DNA from 4 places in the Streptomyces sp. NPDC036822 genome. Region 1 is predicted to be linked to each of the others. Evidence: riboswitches for the same ligand, from Rfam matches in the RefSeq annotation. Region 1 holds a riboswitch; each other region holds the start of a gene.

Region 1 (4,631 bases):
GGACTGCCCGGCGACGGTGACGTCGGCCGGGTCGCCGCCGAAGGCGGTGATGTGGTCGCGTACCCATTCCAGCGCGGCGATCTGGTCGAGCAGTCCGCGGTTGTCGGGAAAGCCGGGCACGTGGCCGAACCCTTCGAAACCGAGGCGGTAGTTGCAGGTCACCACGGTCAGACCGGCGCGGGCGAGGGTGGATCCGTCGTAGTCGGGCTGGGCGGAGGAGCCGAAGGTGTAGGCGCCGCCGTGGATCCAGAACAGGACGGGGAGCGGGCCCTCTGCGTCTTCCGGCGCCCAGACGTTGAGGGTCAGGACGTCCTCGTCGCCCGGGCGCCAGACCGGGGCCCCGGGCAGTTCCGCGGACTGCGGGGCGACAGGCCCGAAGCGCGTGCAGTCCCGTACCCCGTCCCAGGGCTCGACGGGCCGGGGCTCGCGGAAGCGGGCGGCCCCGAACGGCGGTGCGGCGTAGGGGATTCCCAGGGTGACGCGCAGCCCGTCGGTGATCGTGCCCCTGACCTCGCCGAGCTTCGTCGTCACGGTCGCCCGGGCCGCTGGCACACCCACAGATGGTCCCCTATCGGTTCGCGGTTCGGCCGGTCCGTCCGTCCGTCCGTCCGGTTGCACAGGCTTCCACGGCGCCCACAGCCCGGCAATCGCATAATCCGCCGTCGTCGCTGTTCGCGAGTCGGCCACCTCAGCCCGAGCGTCAGTCGTGGTCCAGACCCCTCGGAGCGGCGGCGCGCGGGCCGCTCCGACGTGGTACGTCGTGGCGGCGGCCGCCGCCCTCTCCCCTCCCGCCATCGGTGCGAACGATGCCGGCCCGGCGCCGGGAGGGTCACGGCCTGTCCGGCTCGCCCGCCGCGCGCTTGCGAGCCCGTCCGTCGGCGACGGCGTACGCGAGTCCCGGAAGCACCAGCGCCACGCTCGCCCACAGCGGCACGCCGAACAGCGGCTCGGCACCGGCGAGCCGGTCGGTGATCACGAGGGCCGGGAGGCCGACGACGAGCGCGACGAGCCAGCCCTTGCCCAGGCCCAGGGAGCCTCGGCGCAGCTCCAGCGCGACGGTGACCACGGCGATCGCGGCCCAGAAGGCCAGGTGGCCCGCGGTGACGTCCACGCCCGGGGTCCACCGGCGCAGGTGGGTGATCAGCAGCAGCACGCCCGCGACGAAGGGGATCATCGCCGCGAGGCGGGCCACTCGCCGGTGCAGTGGCCGGCGGGCGTCGGCCCAGGAGGCGGCGAACGCCTTGACGTCCTCGCCGACCACGTCGTGCGGGGTGCGCCCGGCGGCCTCCGCGTCCTGAAGGTGGGCGGCCAGCTCGGCGAGCATGTCGCGGACGGCCGCGTCGTCGATGCCCCGGTACTCCCAGTTGCTGCGGCAGACCGCGAGTATGCGTTCGGATGTCATGTGGTCGTTTCCCCCGTCGGTTCGATGGTGCGGTCAGCCGGGCCGGCCAGGACACGGCCGGCCTGGGCGGCGAAGTCCCGCCAGACGGTCCGCCCGCCGTCCAGTTCGGCCCGGCCCGGCCCGGTGAGCCGGTAGTACTTGCGGGGCGCGCCGCCGCTGGCCGACGGCGCCCGGTACGACTCGACGAGCCCGGCCCGCTCCATCCGGGCGAGCAGGGGGTAGATGCTTCCCTCACTCACCAGCTCCAGACCGCTCTGCGTGAGCGCCTCGACGAACTCGTAGCCGTAGCGCGGCCGTTCGGCGATCAGGGACAGCAGACAGAGGTCGAGCACCCCGCGCAGAAGCTGGCTGCGCCGCTGGTCACCGGCGCCCGGCAGCTCCTTTGTCATGCGGTGCATGATAGTGAGCGACTACCTTGCACCGCAAGGCATTCCCCCCCGACCCTCCCCTCGCATCGGACACAAGTGGCCAAAAGGGATATTGAGGAGTATTAATGCACTTTCCCTTTGGAGATTGCACACTCCGGTGAATCCCTCATAAAGACTGATATCACTCCCCCGGTGACGTGAATCACGCCGCGGCGCGGAACGACCCCCGGCGACCCGGCGACCCCCTGCCTCCCAAGGAAGTTCGGCCCGGCCCGTCCCCGTATCGAGGGCCAGGTCACACCACGGGCGCACATTCCGGAATTACCCGCACGGCCCGGGACTTGTTTTCGTCGACATTTCTCGCCTACGGTCACCTGCATTCGAGCGGATCGCCGAATCCTGCCACCGCCCGAAAGACCACCTATTCACCCGTCGGCAGGAGCGGGGGACCCACTTTTCTCTCCGGTTCGGGATTCCGGATCGGATCGGGGTGAAGTCGCACACGTGCGGCCGGGCATCTCCAGCCCGAACCCGACAGCTCACCCCGCAGGCGCCGGAGAGGAACCCATCATGCCTGCACACGGTAAGCACCGGCGCCCCAAGCACCGTCCCCTCACTCGTGGTCTCGCCCTCGCGGGCACCGGCGGCGCCGCCCTGGCCCTGCCCCTGGTCGCGACCGCCGCCGCCCACGCGACGCCCTCCGCCGCCTCCGGAACGTCCACCGGAATTGCCACGGAGAAGACCGTCTCCAGCGCCGTGGAAAAGATCAAAGAATCGATTCCCGCCGCCGCGACCCCGGCGCGGTCCTACACGGTCACGGCCGGTGATTCCCTTTCCCTGATCGCGCAGGAGCAGGGCGTGCGCGGCGGTTGGAAGGTCCTTTACAACATCAACCGCAGCGTCGTGGGTGACAACCCGTCACTCATCCACCCGGGTCTGGAACTGACGCTCCGGAAGCAGGCGGCCGCGCCCAAGGCGCCGGCCAAGGCGGAGACGACGACCAAGCCGAAGGCGAAGGCCAAGGCCAAGGCCAAGCCGAAGAGCACGGCGAGCACGAGCACCGACCGCGCCAGCCGTTCGCAGGACCGCGGCGCCGCACCGGTCAAGGCGGCGCAGGCCGCCCCCGCCGCTCCGCGCTACACCAACGACCTCGACGGCTGGATCCGCGAGTCGCTGGACGTCATGGCGTCGTACGGGATCCCCGGCACCTACGAGGGGATCCAGCGCAACATCATGCGGGAGTCCTCCGGCAATCCGCAGGCCATCAACCTCTGGGATTCCAACGCCGTCAAGGGCACTCCCTCGAAGGGCCTGCTCCAGGTGATCGAGCCGACCTTCCTCGCCTATCACGTCCCCGGTACGTCGATGGACCTCTTCGACCCCGTCGCGAACATCACCGCCGCCTGCAACTACGCGGCCGACCGCTACGGCTCGATCGACAACGTCAACGGCCCCTACTAAGCGGCCGGTGAGGACGACGACGGCGAGGACCCGGCCGCTCGGGGGCCGGGACCTCGCCGTCGCCGTGCGCCCACCGACCGCCCCGTAAGCGGTCTGCGGCATTCCGTCCCGCGCGCCGACGACGGAAGGCAGGATGGGCCCTTCGCAGACCCACGGCCGGGGAGACCGCGGGTCGTCGTCGAAGGGGGAGACAGTTGAAGAGAAGCATCGCCTGGTGCGCCGGCGCGGTCGCGCTGGCGGCTCTGATCACCGGGGCGGGGCCCGCCACGGCCGATGATGCCGCCACCGCGCGAGCGGGGATGTGCGAGCCGGGACCGACGGTCCTGCCCTCGCTCCCGGCCTCGACGGGCGGCGCGTTTGCCACCGAGGGCGTGCACGACCTCGGCCCCCGCCGCCTCGCCGTCGGCGCGAGCGGCGGCCTGCCCGTGTACTGGACCGGCGACCGGGTCCACCCGGTGCCGCTCCCCGCCGGCTACGACGAGGGGGTCGTCCGCGCGGTCAACCGCAAAGGGCTCATGGCCGGCTGGCTGACGCGGCGGTCCGACCGCACGGTGGCCCTGTTCACCTTCCGCAGGGGCGACCCCGCGGTCCGCCTCCTCGGCGAGGGCGGGACCTCGGGCCAGGCCGACATCGACGTCAGCGACTCCGGCGTCGTGGCGGCCGTCGACACCGACGGCACACCGAAGGCGTGGCGTGGCGGACGCCTGCTGCGCACCCTCGCACTGCCCCCGGACGCCGGCCCCGGCACGATCGTCACCCGCGTCACCGGCATCAACGCGCGCGGGGACGTCGTCGGCGCGGCCGAGCGGTCCTACGAGTCGGACGAGGGCTTCGCCTTCGCCTCGTTCCCCGTCCTGTGGCCGGCCGACGGGGGCCCGGCGCGGGCGCTGCCGGTGGCCAGGGCGGAGTACCTGGTGCACAACCTGGCGGAGGGCGTGGACGATGCGGGGCGGGTGGCCGGGTACGTCGCCGTCACCGACCGGTTCGACCCCGACCACCAGCCGTGGGTCTGGACGCCGCCGCACGCGGACCACGGCGGCTCGCCCGGCGTGCTCGCCGGGCAGCGGGAGGGCACCTTCGAGGCGGTCAGTCCGACGACGAACGTCTCCGTCGGCACCGCCATGACCCATGAGGAGGGCGCCCCCCTCAAGCCGTACCAGGCCCAGCTGTGGCCCGGGCAGGGCCCCGTCCGCGCCCTGCCGTCCCTCGCCCCGGACGGCTCCGCGCGCGCCCGGGCCGTCTCGGACGACGACCGCGTGGGCGGCGTGGCCGTGGACGCGGCGGGCATCGCCCGGCCGGTGGTCTGGGGCTGCGCGAGCCGCCAGGCGTACCTGCCGTAGCGGCTCCGCCGGACGCGAACCGCCGCCGCCCGGGACCGCCGGGTGGCGGCGGTGTCCTCG
Region 2 (4,631 bases), on a different contig from region 1:
TCCTTGCCGGCGGCGCAGTGCATCAGGGCGGGGACACTGTCGTCGGCCATCGCGTGCAGGACGCGGCTGTGCTCCGCCGTCCGGTCGACCACCATCTTCCGGTATGAATCGGACATCCGGTCGGCCGCTTTGCCGCCGCCGAGGGCCTCGCGCAGCTGCTCCAGCGCGCCGCCGCTGACCAGCTTCCAGAACTCCTTGCCGTCGGCCGGGTCGTTGAGCGGGATGTTCACGTTCCGCACGCCGGGGAGTTCGACGTCCGCGCCCTCGACCTTCCGGTCGGCCGCGTTGCGGAAGTCGAAGACGGTGTGCAGCCCGAGGCCGGCGAGGAAGGCCGCGTCCTCCTCGGTGGCGTGCGCCAGGTGGCCGCTGCGGAAGAGGCGGCCGAACCGGACCGACCTGCCGTCCACGGTCGGCAGGCCGCCCACGTCCCGGAAGTTGCGGACCCCGCTCAGCTCGGGTTCGGTCGACGAGACCTGCGGCAGCTGCTGCGTCACGAGTGCTCCTGAGTGTTGGCGGACTTCGACGATACGAGATCGGTTCCTGGGGCAATCATTCCGGGTGGCGGCCCCCGCGCACACCCCTCGGACGGGAATGGGTGTTCTGTCCGAATTGGGGCCTTGGTGATAACGCGCCCTGGTAACAGGGGAGATGGGTTTCGGTGCGTGAGCAGCGTCATAACCGTGACGGAACGTGCCTGATCGTCTTTCGCGAACTCCCTGCGCGAAAAGGGGATCGAGGTGGCGGCATCCACGGAGGGTGACCGGAATTCCGGGCGGAAATCAGCCCACGGAATGCGTGGGGAATAAGACGGCTTGTTCGCGCCGACAGGCTCGTCTACGGTCACCGTCAATCCGGTCGGACCGCCGAATCCTGCCACCGTCCGGAATCCGCACCCACCCACGTATGGCAGGAGCGGGGGACCCAGGTAGTACGCCGATCCGGTCGATCCGGAACGGCTTGGGGTGAAGTCGCGCGCCATGGCGACCGGGCAACTCCAGCCCGAACCCGACAGCTCACCTCGCAGGCGACGGAGAGGAATTCGCCATGCCCGCGAAGGGTAAGCACCGCCGTCCCAAGGTCAACCCGATCACGCGCGGATTCGTCGCCGCCGGAACGGGCGGCGCCGTCGTCGCCCTGCCGCTCCTCGGCGCGACCGGAGCCCACGCCGCCGAGAAGTCCGCTCCCGCCGTGACTCCCGAGCAGGCCGTGGCCGCCGTCGCCGCCGCTCCCGCGAAGGCCCCGGCCGCCGCCGCCAAGGCGAAGCCCACGACGTACTCCGTCGTCGCCGGCGACTACCTGTCCAAGATCGCCACCGAGCACCACCTGGCCGGCGGCTGGAAGAAGCTGTACCAGGACAACCGCCAGGTCGTCGGCGAGAACCCCTCGCTGATCTTCCCCGGCATGAAGCTCACCATCGGCGCCAAGTCGACCGCCAAGGCGCCCGCGCCCAAGGCCACTGCCCCCAAGGCCGCGCCGAAGGCCGCCGCGAAGGCCGAGAAGTCCTCCTCCGACGACTCCGCGACGCGCAGCTCCCGCAGCGCCGAGCGCACGGCGGCGGCGCCCGCCCAGGAGCCGCGGGCCGCGGCCTCCGGCTGGGTCGCCCCCGTCAGCAACGGCGTCTCCACGCCGTACCGCGCCTCCGGCTCCATGTGGTCCTCCGGCTACCACACCGGTGTCGACTTCATGGCCTCCTCCGGCACCTCGGTCAAGGCCGTCGGCGCGGGCACGGTGTACTCCGCCGGCTGGAGCGGTTCGTACGGCAACGAGGTCGTCATCCAGCACGCCGACGGCACCTACTCGCAGTACGCCCACCTCTCCTCCCTCTCCGTCTCCACCGGCCAGTCGGTCAACGGCGGCGACGAGATCGGCCTGTCCGGTTCCACCGGCAACTCCAGCGGTCCGCACCTGCACTTCGAGATGCGCACCGGACCGAGCTACGGCTCGGACATCGACCCGCTCGAGTACCTGCGCCAGAAGGGCGTCGGCGTCTGACGCGTCCCGCGCACCCGCGAACCCCCGGGTACGCACCGGGCCCGGCACCTTCGTGCCGGGCCCTTCGCGTATTCCGCCTTGGCGCAATCTTGACCGGTGGCATATCTCACCCACCGTCAACACCTCCTTACGGTCGCGTAGGTCACACCCGTAAAGGAAGGATGTGCTCCCGTGGCAGACGATTCGAGATCAAGAGACATGGACGTATTCGGGTCGTACGCGGCGATCGGTGACAGCTTCACCGAGGGCGTCGGAGACCCCGGCCCCGACGGGAAGTACCTCGGCTGGGCGGACCGTTTCGCGGTCCTGCTCGCCGACCGGCTGCCGGAGCACGACGCGTTCCGATACGCCAATCTGGCCGTACGCGGCCGCCTCCTCGACCAGATCGTGGAGGAGCAGGTCCCCAGGGCCAAGGAGCTGGCCCCCGACCTGGTGACCTTCTGCGCGGGCGGCAACGACATCATCCGGCCCGGCAGCGACCCCGACGACGTCGCCGAACGCTTCGAGCGCGCCGTCGCCGACCTCACCTCCGCCGTCGGCACCGTCATGGTGACGACCGGGTTCGACACCCGCGACGTCCCCGTGCTGCGCCATCTGCGGGGCAAGATCGCCACCTACACCGCCCACGTCCGGGCCATCGCGGACCGCTACGGCTGCCCGGTCCTGGACCTGTGGTCCCTCAAGTCCGTCCAGGACAGGCGGGCTTGGGACGGCGACCGGCTGCATCTGTCGCCCGAGGGGCACACCCGCGTCGCGCTCCGGGCCGCCCAGGTCCTCGGCATCGAGGTGCCCGCCGACCCCGACCAGCCGTGGCCGCCCCTGCCGCCGCGAGGCACGCTGGAGGTGCGCCGCGACGACATCCTGTGGGCCAGGGAGTACCTCGTCCCGTGGATCGGCCGCCGGCTGCGCGGTGAGAGCTCGGGCGACCACGTGTTGGCCAAGCGGCCCGACCTCATGCCCCTGTAGGCGCGCCCGCCCCGGGAGGCGCGGTCGGCACGGCCGCCGGGATCCGCTCCAGGACCCCGCCCGCGAACACGTCGTACAGCGGCAGCGTCTCCAGGTGGACGTAGCCGATGTGGCAGTCGCAGACGGCCAGCGGGCAGGCGCGCGGGCGCAGGGCGGCACGGTAGGAACCGTCGTACAGAATGCCCAGCTCGGCCTTGACGAAGTGGCAGCGGCGCACCGTCCCGTCACCGTCGACGGAGATCACCGACTCGCCGGTCCGGCAGGGGAGACCGGCCGAGCGGTGCGGATGGCGGCTGTACGGGAAGAGGGGGTCGAGGGCCGTCCAGGCCTCGGCCTCCTCGTCGGCGTACGTGTGCCCCTCGGCCGCGTTCACCCAGAGGTAGACCGGTGACGGCAGCTCCGCCCTCAGCCGCCGTGCGTGGTCCAGGTGCTCCGGCAGGCCGACGACGCCCACGCTGAACCGCGTGCCCCCGGCGGCCAGCTCGTGGCACTTGGCGAGGAAGCGGTCGTACGGCGTCTGGCCGGGATGGTACGTGCACCAGAGCGCGAGGGTGCGGGGGTCGGCCTCCGCCAGCCAGTCGGTACGGCAGCTCAGATTGGTCTGGATCGCCACCCGCTCGACGTGCGGCAGCCGGGACAGTTCGGTGAGCGCCCGCCGGTACCAGCTCCGGACCAGGCCCTCTCCCCACGGAGTGAACAGGATCCGCAGCCGGTCGCCGGTCTGCCCGGCCGCCCAGGCGGAGAACCGTTCCAGCGCGGCCCGGTCGGCGCGCAGCTGCTCGCGGCTGTCGCGGCGCTTCGCGAAGGGGCAGTACGGACAGTCGTAGTCGCAGGAGGCGAGCGGCCCCCGGTACAGGATCGTCAGGTCCATCGGGTGCCCCTACTTCGGCTCGTAGGCGGCCATCGCCGCCCGTACGGCGGGGGAGAAGAGCTCCGGACCGATGCCGTCCGAATGCGCGAGCCCCTCGGGGGTGAGCCGCAGCAGCCCGGACGGCGCCGCCTCGTCCAGCCAGCCGAGCGCCTCGAACCGGCGCAGTTCGGCCGGGAAGTCGGCGAAGGGCGACGTGCCGAACCGGTCCTCGTAGTCGCGCGTGTCCATGCCCCCGGCCTGGAGCAGCGACTGGAGCAGATGCCGGCGGCGCGCCTCCTCCGCGTCGACCCACCGGCCCACCTGAACCCGGCGGAAACCGTCCGGTCCGGTGGCCGTGTACGTGTCGATGATGGAGCGGATCTCGCGCATGTCGACGGCGTAGTCGAAGGAGTAGTGCAGCGACGAGGTGTACGAGCGGGCCCCGCAGCCGAGACCGATCATCCCGTCGGTCTGGCAGGCGTAGTCGTCCGGGCCCAGGGGCGGGGCGTCGGTCCGGCGGAACATCCGCATCGACACCTGTTCGTAGCCCTCGGCGAGCAGGTGGTCCCGGCCCCGGCGGTAGAGGCGCAGCCGGCGGCGGTCCCATTCCCGGTCGGCTTCGGCGGGGGAGAGCCGGCCGAGGCCGGTGAGCGGCCGGACGTAGAGCGGATAGAGGTATAGCTCCTCCGGCCGCCAGCCGAGCGCCGCGTCGAGCGACCGGCGCCAGGACTCCTCGGTCTGGCCGTCGATGCCGTAGATCAGGTCGATGTTGAGCACCGGGACGCCCGTGTCCCGGATCCGGCCGAGCGCGGCCTCCACGTCC
Region 3 (4,631 bases), on a different contig from region 1:
GGGCACCGACAAGCACACGGCGGAGGAGTTCGCCGCCGAGCTGGAGCGCTGCGGCGCCACGCTCGACGCCCACGCCGACCACCCGGGCGTACGCGTCTCCCTCGAGGTCCCCGTCTCCCGGCTGCCCAAGGCGCTCGGCCTGCTCTCCGAGGCCCTGATCGCCCCGGCCTTCGACGACAGCGAGATCGAGCGCCTGGTGCGCAACCGGCTCGACGAGATCCCGCACGAGACGGCGAACCCGGCCCGCAGGGCGGCCAAGCAGCTCTCCAAGGAGCTGTTCCCGGCCGGCTCACGCATGTCCCGGCCGCGCCAGGGCACCGAGGAGACCGTCGCCGCGATCGACGCCACGGCCGTCCGAGCCTTCTTCACGGCGCACATCCGGCCCGCCACGGCCACCGCCGTGGTCGTGGGCGACCTGACCGACGTCGACCTGGACAAGGTCCTCGCCGAGACGCTCGGCGCGTGGACCGGCGACACCGCCGAGCCGCGCCCCGTCCCGCCGATCACGGCCGACGACACCGGCCGTGTGGTCATCGTGGACCGCCCCGGCGCGGTCCAGACGCAGCTGCTGATCGGCCGCGTCGGCGCCGACCGGCACGACCGCGTCTGGCCCGCCCAGGTCCTCGGCACGTACTGCCTCGGCGGCACCCTCACCTCCCGCCTGGACCGTGTCCTGCGCGAGGAGAAGGGCTACACCTACGGCGTCCGGTCCTTCGGGCAGGTGCTCCGTTCCGACGCCGAGGGCAACGGCGCCGCGATGCTCGCCATCAGCGGTTCGGTCGACACCCCCAACACCGGCCCGGCACTTGACGACCTGTGGAAGGTGCTGCGCACGCTCGCCGCAGAGGGACTGACCGACGCGGAGCGGGATGTGGCGGTGCAGAACCTGGTGGGTGTGGCGCCGCTCAAGTACGAGACCGCCGCCTCCGTCGCGGGGACGCTCGCCGACCAGGTCGAGCAGCACCTTCCGGACGATTTCCAGGCGCAGTTGTACGCGCGTCTGGCGGAGACGGGCACGGTGGAGGCGACGGCCGCGGTCGTCAACGCCTTCCCGGTGGACCGTCTGGTCACCGTGCTCGTGGGTGACGCGGCGCAGATCGAGGAGCCCGTGCGGGCGCTCGGCATCGGCGAAGTCACCGTCGTCACCGGCTGATCGAGGCGGAACACAGGCTGATCCAGGCGGAACACGCGCCACGGCGAGGACCCCGACGTCACCATACGTCGGGGCCCTCGCCTTTATTGATCTTTTGTCCGTATTGAGACGGAGAGTGGGTGTCTGCCCTGTGGCATGTCTTACAAACAGCCGAGTCCGTTTGCCGATTGAAAGACGGTCCGTTTAGCGTCAATCCGGCTGTTCGCCAGTTGCACCCGCCGCATCCGCGGCATCGGACAGTCATCGCCGAGTCCCCGTCAGGCGCGAGCCTGGGGAGCCGGGGACCCACACGAAGTCCCTGGGGTGAATCGGACGCCTTCGCATCCATGCGGAGGGGCCCGTAGGAGACCTTCCTGCTCCGAACCCGTCAGCTAACCCGGTAGGCGAGAAGGAAGGAAAGGATCAGCCACTACATGGCGTTCACCCGTGCCACCGGGAAGCATCGTGGTCCGAGCCGTCTGGCGCGCCGCAGCGCGGGCATCGCCGGCGTCGCGACCCTCGCCACCACCGGCGTCATCGGAACCCTCGCTTCCCCGGCGCTCGCCGCCGACACGGACACCCGCTCGCTCGAGGACACCGGCATGAACCAGGCCGTCGTCTCCGAGTCGCTGGCGGACCGGATCGACGTGCAGGCGGCCGCGCAGGAGCGGGAGGCCGTCGAGGCCATCGCGAAGGCGAAGGCCGAGGCCCGCGCCAAGGCGGAGGCGAAGCGCAAGGCCGAGGCCCGTGCCAAGGAGATCCGCGAGGCCAAGGAGCGCGCCGCCCGTGAGGCCGAGCGCAAGCGCCTGAACTCCTTCCAGCTCCCCGTGGCCGGCTCGTACGTCACCACCGGGTACCAGACCGGCGGCTCCCTGTGGTCCTCCGGCAGCCACTCCGGCGTCGACTTCCACGCCTCCTACGGCAGCGAGGTCGTCTCCGTCGGCTCCGGCACCGTGGTCGAGGCCGGCTGGGGTGGCGCGTACGGCAACAACATCGTCATCCGGATGAACGACGGCACGTACACCCAGTACGGGCACCTTTCGGCCATCAGTGTCTCGGTCGGCGAGTCCGTCACCCCGGGCGAGCGGATCGGCATCTCCGGCTCGACCGGCAACTCCACCGGCCCGCACCTGCACTTCGAGGCCCGCACGAGCGCCGAGTACGGCTCCGACATCAACCCGGTCGCGTACCTGCGCGCCCGCGGCGTGAACGTCTGACCCGTCCGCGTCCGGCGAACGCCCACGGGCCGCTCAAGGCCCGACGAAAAAGCCCCGGCTCGTACCGAGCCGGGGCTTTTTCGTCGGCCAAAAGATATCCATGGATCTCCGGTAGCCATCGGAAATACCGCCCCGCTGCAATAGAGTCACCGAAGAGTCGACGAACAGACGTCCATCGGATGGGTTTCGCGCGGAAAAGGCGGAGGTCGAACATGCGCATCCCGGCGCATTCGGTATGCACGGCGATTCGGGACGACATCGTCTCCGGTCTCTTCGAGCGCGGCAGCCGGCTGACCGAGGAGCAGCTGGCACGCCGTTACGGAGTCTCCCGCGTCCCGGTCCGTGAGGCGCTGCGCACCCTGGAGTCGGAGGGCTTCGTGGTCACCCGCCGGCACGCGGGCGCCCACGTGGCCGAGCCCACCGAGCAGGAGGCGGCGGACCTGCTGGACGTCCGGGCGCTCCTGGAGCCGCTGGGGGCCGCCCGCGCCGCCCAACGGCGCACGGACGCCCACCTCAAGGTGCTGCGCGGGCTGGTCAGGCTGGGTCAGGAGCGTGCCCGCCGCGGCCAGGGCGACGACCTGCGCTCCTTGGGCGGCTGGTTCCACGAGACCCTCGCGCAGGCGTCCGGCAGCCCGGCGCTCACGGCGCTGCTCACGCAACTGCGGCACAAGATCGCCTGGATGTACGCGATCGAGCCGGCCGCGCAGCCGGTCGAGGCCTGGGCCGAGCACGGGGCGATCGTCGACGCGGTCGCCCGCGGTGACGCCGAGCGGGCCCGCGCCCTCACGGCGCTGCACGCCGAACGTTCGCTCGTCCTGTACCGGCCGAAGCGGCCCGAGCGCGGCCGTGTGAGGGCTTCGCAACATGTCGTAAACACCGCGAGCATCCGGAATTAACGACCGGGCCGTATACAAAGAGAAGTAATGGGGTGGTGGAATTCTGCTGCCCGGAAATGCGGGGCCCGGAAAAGCCTCTCGCGTGATTTCCGTCGACGGGGCGCCGCGTCGGCGGGCTCGAGAATCCAGGCTGCCCGGAATCCTTTCCCCTGGAATCCCGCAGCCCGGGGCATCGGCCTCCCCGGGTCCTCGCCGTCGGAAGGCGCGAGCCGAACCGGACGCGCGCAGCCGAACCGGACGCGCGAGCCGGCCGGGCGTGAGAGTGGGTCGGACGCGTGAGCCGGCGGACGCGTGCGCCGCCCCGGCCGTGCGCGCTGCCGGGTGGTGGCCGCGTCCCGCCCCCCGGCAGACGCGAAAGAGCCGCGTCCGCCGGGGGGCGGGACGCGGCTCCTTCGTGAGGTGATGTCAGACGGTCTCGGGCAGCTCTTCGAGACCTTCGGCAACCAGCTTGGCGAGACGGTCCAGCGCGGCCTCGGCACCCTCGGCGTCCGAAGCGAGCACGATCTCCTCGCCGCCCTGCGCGCCCAGGCCGAGCACCGCGAGCATCGACGCGGCGTTCACCGGGTTTCCATCGGCCTTGGCGATCGTCACGGGGACGCCGGAGGCCGTGGTGGCACGGACGAAGATGGAGGCGGGGCGGGCGTGCAGGCCCTCGGCCCAGCCGACGTTGACGCGGCGCTCAGCCATGGTGTTGCCCTTCAAGTCTTAGCGGGTTGTCTAGACCAGTCTCTCATGTGTTGCGATGTGCTCGTGCCTGCCCGCGGCCCGGCGGAACGGCCCTCCGGCCCTCCTACCTTGCACGGCCCGCGCGGGGCACGCACGCCGTGCGCGACCGGTGCCACTGTCGTACCCCGGCCGTACGCTTGCCCCATGCAGAGCGCGTCGGAACAGCCGGACCCGGCCCAGCCGGAACACGCCTACCCGGACCACTGGGAAGCGGACGTGGTCCTCCGCGACGGCGGCACCGCACGCATCCGGCCCATCACCGTCGACGACGCCGACAGACTGGTCAGCTTCTACGAACAGGTCTCGGACGAGTCGAAGTACTACCGCTTCTTCGCGCCCTACCCGCGCCTGTCCGCCAAGGACGTCCACCGTTTCACCCATCACGACTACGTGGACAGGGTCGGACTCGCCGCGACCGTCGGCGGCGAGTTCATCGCCACCGTGCGGTACGACCGCATCGACGCCCGCGGCCTGCCCGCCTCGGCCCCCGCCGACGAGGCCGAGGTCGCCTTCCTCGTCCAGGACGCGCACCAGGGCAGGGGCGTCGCCTCCGCCCTGCTCGAACACATCGCCGCGGTGGCGCGGGAGCGGGACATCCGACGGTTCGCCGCAGAGGTGCTCCCCGCCAACAACAAGATGATCAAGGTGTTCACGGACGCC
Region 4 (4,631 bases), on a different contig from region 1:
CCGTCCGCGCCGGACAGGGTGACGCGGGCACGTCCTGTCCATCCGGGACAGGACGGAGTTCACCGCTTCGGGCGATAGATATATGCATATCTTGGTGGATCGGCCCCTATGGCGGCCCGATCGGTGGCACCCTGACGCGAAGTGCAGTCCGGGGCGGGGCCCCGGTGGGAAGGACAGCGTCGCCATGGCAGACCACCAGGAAGCATCCGTCACGCTGCCGAGCGATCCCGCCTCGGTGTCCACCGCCCGGAGATATGTGGACGACGTCCTCCGGGAATGGGGGCTCGAGGCCGGCAGCGACACGGCCGACTCGATCCGGCTGATCGTCTCGGAGCTGGCCACCAACGCCGTCCAGCACACCTTCGGGAAGTCGCCCACGTTCACCGTCGACGTCCGGCTGGAGCGCGAGGAGCGGCTGTGCGTCGGCGTCACCGACAGCCACCCCCGCTGGCCCCGGCGACTCCCGGCCGCGGTGCAGCAGGACAACGGCCGAGGGATGGTGATCATCCGCTTCCTCGCGGCGGAGGCGGGCGGCCGGCTCACGGTCGCCCCGACGGACGACGGGGGCAAGACGGTCTGGATCAACCTGCCCTGGACGGCCCGGCGCCCGGTGCCGGCCCCGCTCGGGGGCGCCTGAGGCGGTGTGAGCCGCGTCGAGGGCGGCGGCGCCATCGCGACCCTTCGGCACCGCGCCCGTCCGAGGCCCGGTCATCCGCCCGACGTCCCGTCAGCCGTCGTGGGCCCGACGGCACCCGTCGGACACCGGCCGCGCCCGGCGGGCGCCCGGCCGGCGCGCGTCAGCGGACGCGGCCGTAGTACACCTTCGAGGACCAGATCTTGTCGAGCTTCACCCAGGAACCGGTCTTGGGGGAGTGCCAGATCCTGTTCTGACCGGCGTAGATGCCCACGTGATAGACCCTTCCGCCGGAGTGGAAGAAGACCAGGTCCCCCTGCTGCCTGCTGGAGGCGGAGATGTGCTTGGTCTTGTTGTACTGCTGCTGCGCGGTACGGGGCAGTGACTTGCCCGCCTTCTTGTACGAGTAGAGCGTGAGCCCCGAGCAGTCGAACCGGCTCGGTCCGGCCGCTCCGTACTTGTAGGGCGATCCCTTCTTCGAGGCCGCGATGCTCAGCGCCTTGCCGGCGTGTGAGGTCGCGGCCTGGGCCTCCGGTGCGGCACCTGGTGCCAGCAGCGTGCCCCCGACGGCGGCGAGGGTGAGAGCCGAGACGGCTCCGGCCCGGGACAGCAGGGACGGGACATGAATCTGCGCAGTCATGCGCAACCCTTCGTCAGCCGCCTGTGAAGGATGACCTGTCGGGTTCGGGCAGGCGAAGATGCCCGGCCGCGGCTGCGGCTTCACCCCGAGGAACGGCCCACCTGCTCGGTCGTCCCGTGTTGCTCGGGTCCTCCACTCCTGCCGATCCACCTCTGTCGACCAGACGTCCGGGACAGCGGCAGGACTCGGCGTCCGCCCGGACCGCCCCGCCGTGGTGGCGGGGGCTTGTCGTCGTCAGGGATCTTGACCCACATCCGGGGTGAAATCCGAGTTGAAACGGCGATATGTGAGGCTCCTCACCACTGATCCGTTCGGGTGGACAAGTAGGTTTCGTGATCTTCAGAGGTTTGCCCGACGAGCCCCGTACCAGGGGTGGGACGCCTGATTCAGCCAGATGTGTACAGCTGCGCTGCAACCCGCCCCGGCCATATGTAGATTCATCGACTACGCCGAAAGGGGGAGGCTTTCTGCGCCCTCCGTGGGCCGAGTGGACCTCGACACGACACGCGAGAATGTCAACTCGCCGGGGTCCTCGGGAGAGTGACCCGGTCCGCCCGGCGTCTTCGCGCCGCCCCGGGACCTCCGGCGCCCGTGCGGAAGCCGCGTGCCCCCGTCCGCTACAGCGGAGGCACGCGGCGGTAGGAGGGGGCGTCAGCCCACCGGTGCGGGCCGTGGGGCCGGTGCGGGGTCCGGCTCGGCGGCGGCCCGGGTGCGGCGCCCGCCCAGGGTGACCGCGGCGAGGCCGAGCGCCACCCACACACCCAGCACCAGCAGCGGTGAGCCCGCGCCGGCGCCGTCGAAGAAGGCCACGGACCGCAGGGCCGAGCCGCCCGCACCCGGCGGCAGCAGCTGACCGAGCGCGCCCGCGGGCGCGGGCAGCAGTTCGGGCGCGCTCGCCACGCCGGAGAACGGGTTGCCGAACAGGACCATCAGGGGTGCCCCGATGCCGAAGCCCGCCTTGCCGAGCAGCGCGGCGAGCCCCGCGAGCGTCGAGCCGATGGCGAGGACGGTGAGCGCGAGGACACCGGCCTCGGCCCACCAGTCGCCGGTGAGCGCCCCGAGCCAGTTGTGGGCGAGTCCGGCGCCGACGATCCCGGCGAGCGCGGCGGCGCCGCACAGGGCGAGGACCGCCCGTCCGCGGCGCAGGCCCAGGACCGTGGTGACGATGCCCGCGGCCGTGCCGGACAGGACGAGGGGGAAGAGGCTCGATCCGAACGCGCTGCCGCGCGGGTCGCCCGCGGGCGTGGGAACGACGTCGATGACCTCGACCTGCGTGCCGGCGGGGACCTGGGCGGTGACGGCCTCCCGCAGGAGCCCCGCGACGACGGGGCTCGCGGCGGACGCGGTCAGCAGCCGCGGACCCTGCGGGGTGACGACCACGGCGCCGTATACGACCCGGTCCTCGATCGCCGCACGGGCGGCTGCCTCGGAGTCGAAGCGGTGGACCTCGAAGGCGCCGTCGCGCTCGGCGAGGCGCCCTTCCAGCGGGGCGGCGGCGGCAGCGGGGCCCGCGACGCCGATCGGCAGGTCGTGCGGCGCGACGCGGGCGGCGGGCCAGGCGAACGCCCACAGGGCAAGGGCCGCGACGACCGGGATCAACACCATCACCGCGAGGGTCTTGCGGGTGCCGTTGGCAGGCATGGCGACTCCCATTCAAAGAGAAGGATCGTTCGTTTTACGGCGGTGGAGTCACTGTCCCGCCGGAGTGGCCGCTTGTCAAGAATGAATGTTCGTTTTAGATTCGGGGCATGGCTCGCGTCTCTCAGGAACACCTCGACGCCCGCCGCCGTCAGATCCTCGACGGCGCCGCGCGCTGCTTCGCCCGCAACGGCTTCCACGCCACCTCGATGCAGGACGTCCTCGGCGAGGTGGGCCTTTCGGCCGGCGCCGTCTACCGCTACTTCCGAGGCAAGGAGGAGCTGATCGCCGCCATCGCCTCGGAGGCGTTCGCCGGCATCCGCGGCGCGTTCGAGGATGCCGCGCGGACCACCCCGCCGCCCACCCCCGACGTGCTGCTCGGTTCGGTCCTGCGGCTCTTCCTGGAGGAGCGGATCGTGGGCGCGGACCGCCAGGCCTTCGCCCGGCTCATCCTCCAGGTCTGGTCCGAGACCCTGCGCAACGAGCAGCTCTACGCGACCCTCTCCGAGGGGTACCGCGCCATGCGCGAGGTCTGGTCGACGCTCGTCGACGCCTACCGCGCGAACGGGCTCATGGCGGCCGACGTCCCTGCCGACCGGGTCGCGCGCACCCTCATCGCCACCGCCCAGGGCTTCATCGCCCAGCAGGCCCTGTTCGGCGACGTGGAGGTCGAGGTCCTGGAGGACGGGCTGCGCGGACTGATGTCCATGGAGACGCAAAGCCCGAGTTAACGCGTCGGAAAAACTTCCGCCCTAACGTGCAATGTCCGGCCCCGCAGCGCGTCTCCGCAGCTCAACAGAGTGTTGAAGATCGGTAAGGTCCGCTGCTGTCCGGGAGGGAACCGCCCGGTGGACGACGATGAGGTGGAAGCGTGCAACTGACCCCGCACGAACAGGAACGACTGCTGATCCACGTGGCCGCCGACGTGGCCGAGAAACGCAGAGCGCGCGGAGTGAGGCTCAACCACCCCGAAGCCGTCGCCCTCATCACCTCGCACATCCTCGAGGGCGCCCGCGACGGCCGTACGGTCGCCGAACTCATGGCCTCCGGGCGCACGGTGCTCTCCCGCGACGACGTCATGGCCGGGATCCCGGAGATGATCCACGACGTCCAGGTCGAGGCCACCTTCCCGGACGGCACCAAGCTCGTCACCGTCCACGACCCCATCGTGTGACCGGGGAGCGACGCCGATGATCCCCGGAGAGATCCTCCACGCGGACGAGCCGGTCGCCCTCAACGAAGGGCGTCCCGTCACCCGCCTCACCGTCCTCAACGCCGCCGACCGGCCCGTGCAGGTCGGCTCCCACTACCACTTCGCCGAGGCCAACCCCGGCCTCGACTTCGACCGCGCCGCCGCGCGCGGACAGCGGCTGCACATCGCCGCCGGCACCGCCGTGCGCTTCGAGCCCGGCATCCCCGTCGAGGTCGAACTCGTACCGCTCGCGGGCCGCCGGGTCGTCCCCGGGCTGCGCGGCGAGACGGCGGGCCCGCTCGACCCGAAGGGCGCCGACCATGCCTGAGCTCCACCGCGCCGCCTACGCCGACCTGTTCGGCCCCACCACCGGCGACCGGATCCGGCTCGCCGACACCGACCTGCTCGTCGAGATCGAGGAGGACCGCTCCGGCGGCCCCGGTCGCGCGGGCGACGAGGCCGTCTTCGGGGGCGGCAAGGTCATCCGCGAGTCCATGGGACAGGCCCGGACCACCCGCGCCGAGGGC

The links. A riboswitch is a leader RNA that binds a small molecule or an ion and turns the genes downstream of it on or off. The one in region 1 is predicted to bind cyclic di-AMP.
Positions count from the first base shown of each region.
Region 2: another riboswitch for cyclic di-AMP. It lies ahead of ACZ68P_RS12020 (M23 family metallopeptidase); the one in region 1 lies ahead of ACZ68P_RS15185 (LysM peptidoglycan-binding domain-containing protein).
Region 3: another riboswitch for cyclic di-AMP. It lies ahead of ACZ68P_RS20510 (M23 family metallopeptidase); the one in region 1 lies ahead of ACZ68P_RS15185 (LysM peptidoglycan-binding domain-containing protein).
Region 4: another riboswitch for cyclic di-AMP. It lies ahead of ACZ68P_RS29630 (C40 family peptidase); the one in region 1 lies ahead of ACZ68P_RS15185 (LysM peptidoglycan-binding domain-containing protein).

Region 1 is NZ_JBVJPY010000005.1:428,485-433,115, reverse strand. It holds gene ACZ68P_RS15200 (carboxylesterase/lipase family protein) at 1-552, opposite strand, end outside; gene ACZ68P_RS15195 (hypothetical protein) at 830-1,402, opposite strand; gene ACZ68P_RS15190 (PadR family transcriptional regulator) at 1,399-1,791, opposite strand; cyclic di-AMP (ydaO/yuaA leader) riboswitch at 2,179-2,338, shown strand; gene ACZ68P_RS15185 (LysM peptidoglycan-binding domain-containing protein) at 2,341-3,231, shown strand; gene ACZ68P_RS15180 (hypothetical protein) at 3,426-4,571, shown strand.
Region 2 is NZ_JBVJPY010000004.1:308,722-313,352, forward strand. It holds gene ACZ68P_RS12015 (tyrosine-protein phosphatase) at 1-494, opposite strand, end outside; cyclic di-AMP (ydaO/yuaA leader) riboswitch at 885-1,040, shown strand; gene ACZ68P_RS12020 (M23 family metallopeptidase) at 1,045-1,992, shown strand; gene ACZ68P_RS12025 (SGNH/GDSL hydrolase family protein) at 2,164-2,958, shown strand; gene ACZ68P_RS12030 (STM4011 family radical SAM protein) at 2,945-3,829, opposite strand; gene ACZ68P_RS12035 (STM4012 family radical SAM protein) at 3,839-4,631, opposite strand, start outside.
Region 3 is NZ_JBVJPY010000008.1:206,211-210,841, reverse strand. It holds gene ACZ68P_RS20515 (M16 family metallopeptidase) at 1-1,153, shown strand, start outside; cyclic di-AMP (ydaO/yuaA leader) riboswitch at 1,388-1,553, shown strand; gene ACZ68P_RS20510 (M23 family metallopeptidase) at 1,567-2,349, shown strand; gene ACZ68P_RS20505 (GntR family transcriptional regulator) at 2,562-3,245, shown strand; gene ACZ68P_RS20500 (HPr family phosphocarrier protein) at 3,651-3,932, opposite strand; gene ACZ68P_RS20495 (bifunctional acetate--CoA ligase family protein/GNAT family N-acetyltransferase) at 4,116-4,631, shown strand, end outside.
Region 4 is NZ_JBVJPY010000017.1:104,734-109,364, forward strand. It holds gene ACZ68P_RS29625 (ATP-binding protein) at 185-637, shown strand; gene ACZ68P_RS29630 (C40 family peptidase) at 798-1,274, opposite strand; cyclic di-AMP (ydaO/yuaA leader) riboswitch at 1,278-1,450, opposite strand; gene ACZ68P_RS29635 (ABC transporter permease) at 1,926-2,915, opposite strand; gene ACZ68P_RS29640 (TetR/AcrR family transcriptional regulator) at 3,023-3,643, shown strand; gene ACZ68P_RS29645 (urease subunit gamma) at 3,784-4,086, shown strand; gene ACZ68P_RS29650 (urease subunit beta) at 4,103-4,432, shown strand; gene ACZ68P_RS29655 (urease subunit alpha) at 4,425-4,631, shown strand, end outside.